2 regions of the Zoogloea oryzae genome follow, and region 1 is predicted to be linked to the other one. Evidence: predicted binding sites of a transcription regulator. Region 1 holds the regulator's gene; the other holds the start of a gene.

Region 1 (2,396 bases):
AGTTGAGTTGCTTTACCAGCTGAAAGACTTCGGCCGCGTGGCCACGGGGATTCACATCGTGCAGCACATGGCGGAGCACGCCATCACTGGAAATGATGAAGGTCGAACGACGCACGCTGCGTTTCATGACGCCATCCACCACCGCCGACTGCCACACACCGTAAAGCCTGCACACGTCGCCATCTTCGTCGGACAAAAGCTCGACCGACAGGCCGTGCTGGTCGCGAAAATCAGCGTGGGTGAGGCAGTCATCGGGGCTGATGCCGATCACGATACATTTTTCCTTCGCGAAATCGGCATCGTGATCACTGAAATCGATCGCCTGACGGGTACAGCCGGGCGTGTTGTCACGGGGGTAGAAATACAGCACAACGTGGTGGGTGCCCAGCACCGACGCCAGATCGAACATTTCCATGTCGGCATCGGGCAGGGAAAAGAGCGGTGCGGACTGACCTTCGGTCGGGGCTACCGCTTCGGCGGGGGATTCTAACCGAGCCGCCTTGAGAACTCTACCCGAAGCGTGTTGAGGGCTGACAAGCATGAAAATCTCCTCTGGGGGCTGAGGGCCCGGCAAGCGGAGCCCTGCTGATTAGGCGATTCGGACACGTGCTGTTCTCTGTTCTTCTTGTCTTTGCTTATGATGCCTCGTCAGGCTTTTGGCGCGCGACGGGCACCCTTGAATGAATAGTCCATTGGCGCCCCAGCCTCAAGCGCTTTGTCTTCAGATTTTGATGTTTATCACGAGCAGAGCCCCCCGGAAAGCCCATCTACAGCTTGTCATGCGCAAAACCCTGTATATAATTACATAAGACTTCAGGAGTATGCCGTGTCCGAACAACTCACCGCCCGTCAGCAAGAAATCCTTCAACTCATCCGCGATACCGTCGAGCATGAAGGTCGCCCGCCCACGCGGGCGGAAATCTGTACTGCGTTTGGCTTCAAATCCCCCAACGCTGCCGAAACCCATCTGCGCGCGCTCGCCAGCAAGGGGGTCATCTCGCTGGAAGAAGGCCGTGCCCGGGGCATCCGTCTCGTCGAATCCCTCGGCCTGCCCCTCGTCGGGCGGGTGGCTGCAGGTAGCCCGATTCTTGCCGCCGAGCACATCCAGCGCCGCTTCCATGTTGACCCCAACATGTTCTCGCCCCGAGCCGATTACCTGCTTCAGGTTCGCGGCCAGAGCATGCGCGACGCAGGCATCCTCGACGGTGACCTGCTCGCCGTCCATCGCACCACCGAAGCCCGGGACGGCCAGATCATCGTGGCCCGCATGGAAGACGACGTCACCGTGAAGCGCCTGTCCCGCAAGGGGCCGATCGTCGAACTCCTGCCGGCAAACCCCGACTTTGAACCCATCATTGTCGACACCCGCAACGAGCCGCTGGAAATCGAAGGCCTCGCGGTCGGTTTGATCCGCAACGACAGCCTCTGATCCTCGTCAGCACAAACGGTTGCCCTGCCCTGCAATCGGCAGGCAACCGCGCTGCGGCACCTGGCGTGCAAGGCATGAAGCGTTCACTCACAGCCTAGTTCATTTATTGCCATGGCGCCTCCGGCTGTTTCTGTCCTTCGCTCCCCAGACGCGTTGCAGCATCTAGTGTGGCGTGGCGATCAGGTTGCCTCGGCAGCGCCAGGCATTGCCACCGGCCATCCCACCCTGGATGCCGTACTGCCCGGCAAGGGCTGGCCGGTCGGCGCACTCACCGAAATCCTCGTCCCCCACACAGGTGTCGGCGAGCTCGGCCTGATCCTGCCCCTGCTCCAGCGGGTGCCCGAAAGGCGCTGGGCCGTCTGCATTGCGCCGCCAGGCCAGCTTTATGCGCCGGCCCTCTCTGGCGCGGGCATTCCCCTCGAGCGGCTGCTCCTCGTTGATGCCGAAAGCCCCGCCCATGCCCGCTGGGCGGCCCGCCAGTCGCTCAACTCCCATAGCTGCGAAGCCGTCGTGATGTGGCTGGCCGAGGCTGACAACGGCGCCCTTCGCCGACTTCAGCTGGCTGCGGAAGAAAGCGCCACGACACTTATCCTGATACGGCCTGCCACAGTGGCGGGTCAGCCATCGCCGGCTGTGCTGCGTCTTGCGCTTACGGCACGGGATGGCGGGGTGGACGTGCGCGTACTCAAGCGCCGCGGCCCACAACTGGCCGGCCCAGTTGCCATTGATCTGCCTCGGCTGCCCGTCAGGCCGGCGCCATCGCCCCAATCCACCCAGCCTTCCGGTCATGCCGTCATCCATGCTCTGGTGCGCCCTCTACCTGCCCGATCTGCCCCTGCAGGTCTTCGCACGGGGGCAGGCTGAAACTGGCCCGCTGGCGGTTCTCAGCCCCCGTCCACGCCAACGCGTGCTGGCAGCAACGCCTGCTGCCCAGGCCTGCGGAATCGAAGCCGGGCTCAAACGCGCC
Region 2 (2,396 bases), on a different contig from region 1:
CCCTCGCGCCCCTCGTGGCCGCCTGCGGCGATCCCGCCCGGGCCTTCGCCGCGTGCACCGGCGGCGGCGACGACTACGAGCTGCTGTTCACCGCTCCGCCCACCCAGCGCGCTGCCCTGGCCGATCTTTCCGCCCGACTGGCCCTGCCCCTGCACCGCATCGGCAGCATCACCCCGGCCACCCGCGGCCTGCACCTGCGCGACACCAGCGGCACCCTGCGCGAGCTCGCCGCCCGAGGCTACGACCACTTCGGCAACGGCGCATGAAGCCCAACCTCCGCTTCCTGCTGTCCGATCCGGCCCACTTCGTCGCCCTCGGCTTCGGCTCCGGCCTGTGGCCCAAGGGCCCCGGCACCGCGGGCACCCTGGCCGGCTGGCTGCTCTTCCCCCTCGTGCGCGCACCGCTCACCGACGGCCTGTTCGCCGGGCTGCTGGTGGCCTGCTTCCTGTTCGGCGTCCTTGCCTGCGAACGCACCGGCCGCGCTCTCGGCGTGGCCGATCACGGCAGCGTCGTGTGGGACGAGATCGTCGCCATCTGGCTGGTCCTGTGGCTCACCCCCGAAGGCTTCGGCTGGCAGCTCACCGCCTTCGTGCTGTTCCGCTTCTTCGACATCGTCAAGCCGCAGCCCATCCGCTGGGTGGATGACCGCACCCGCGGCGGCTTCGGCGTGATGCTCGACGATCTCATCGCCGCCGGCTACACCCTGCTCGCGCTGGCCCTGCTCGTGAGGTTCCTCGGTTAATGGACGCCCAGCTCGAAACCCTTTCCCGCCTCGTCGGCGACCACCTCGCCGCCCGCGGTTGGCGCCTCGCCACCGCCGAATCGTGCACCGGTGGCTGGGTCGCCGAGGTCGTCACCGCCACCGCCGGCAGCTCCGGCTGGTTCGACTGCGGCTTCATCACCTACTCCAACGACGCCAAGTGCGCGCTCCTCGGCGTCTCGCCGATGACCCTCGCCCGCCACGGCGCGGTCAGCGAGCCGACCACCGCGGCGATGGTCCGCGGCACCCTCGAACGGGCCGAGGCCGACCTCGCCCTGTCGATCTCCGGTATCGCCGGCCCGGGCGGCGGCTCGGCCGACAAACCCGTCGGCACCGTGTGCTTCGGCTGGGGGCGGACCGGCGAATCCCCCCAGACGGCCACCTGCCGCTTCGACGGCGACCGGGAGTCCGTCCGCCGCCAGGCAGTGGTCTTCGCGCTCACCGAACTGATCCGCCGCTACGCCTGAAATCCGTCTGACATCAAGGCCTTGGCAAATCCGGTAGACGTTCCGCCGCAACTGTATAAAATACCAGTCTGCGCGACTTTCTTCGCTCCGATACCTCTCGTGACGACGCGCGATCACCCGCACGCAAACTCTGTGCCATAATCTCCAAAACCCTTTTTACAAGGATCACGACAGATGGATGACAACAAGGCCAAGGCCCTCGCCGCCGCGCTTTCCCAGATCGAAAAGCAGTTCGGCAAGGGCTCGATCATGCGCCTGGGCGACGGCGAAGTTGAAAGCGACATCCAGACCGTCTCCACCGGCTCCCTGGGCCTCGACATCGCCCTCGGCATCGGCGGCCTGCCCCGCGGCCGGGTCGTGGAAATCTACGGTCCCGAATCGTCCGGCAAGACGACCCTCACCCTCCAGGTCGTCGCCGAGATGCAGAAGCTCGGCGGCACCGCCGCCTTCATCGACGCCGAACACGCGCTGGACGTCACCTACGCCCAGAAGCTCGGGGTCAACATCGGCGAGCTGCTCATCTCCCAGCCCGACACCGGCGAACAGGCCCTCGAGATCGCCGACATGCTGGTGCGCTCCGGCGGCGTCGACGTGGTCGTCATCGACTCCGTCGCGGCGCTCACCCCGAAGGCCGAAATCGAAGGCGAGATGGGCGACCAGCTCCCCGGCCTGCAGGCCCGCCTGATGTCCCAGGCCCTGCGCAAGCTCACCGCCAACATCAAGCGCACCAACACCCTGGTCATCTTCATCAACCAGATCCGGATGAAGATCGGCGTGATGTTCGGCAGCCCCGAGACCACCACCGGCGGCAACGCCCTCAAGTTCTACGCCTCGGTGCGGATGGACATCCGCCGTATCGGCACCATCAAGAAGAACGACGAGGTGATCGGCTCCGAGACCAAGGTCAAGGTCGTCAAGAACAAGGTCGCGCCCCCGTTCCGCGAAACCCTGTTCGACATCCTGTACGGCGAAGGCACCTCCCGCGAGGGCGAGATCATCGACCTGGGCGTCCAGCACAAGTTCGTGGACAAGTCCGGCGCCTGGTACGCCTACAACGGCGAGAAGATCGGCCAGGGCAAGGACAACGCCCGCGAGTTTCTCAAGAGCAACCCGCACATCGCCCGCGAGATCGAAAACAAGATCCGCGTCGCCGTCGGGCTGCCCGAGAT

Evidence for each region. Region 1 encodes LexA, which represses DNA repair genes until DNA is damaged. Its sites were predicted from a motif close to ACTGTATNTANATACAGT; they were not measured.
Region 2: the regulator LexA is predicted to act here: its motif matches at 1,278-1,295, upstream of recA (recombinase RecA).

The regions. Positions count from the first base shown of each region.
Region 1 covers NZ_BSPX01000005.1:2,808-5,203, forward strand. Annotated here, with positions in the region: gene QQK25_RS03140 (peroxiredoxin) at 1-541, opposite strand, end outside; gene lexA (transcriptional repressor LexA) at 827-1,429, shown strand; gene imuA (translesion DNA synthesis-associated protein ImuA) at 1,541-2,293, shown strand; gene QQK25_RS03155 (Y-family DNA polymerase) at 2,229-2,396, shown strand, end outside.
Region 2 covers NZ_BSPX01000024.1:29,430-31,825, forward strand. Annotated here, with positions in the region: gene thiL (thiamine-phosphate kinase) at 1-266, shown strand, start outside; gene QQK25_RS09690 (phosphatidylglycerophosphatase A family protein) at 263-742, shown strand; gene QQK25_RS09695 (CinA family protein) at 742-1,227, shown strand; gene recA (recombinase RecA) at 1,402-2,396, shown strand, end outside.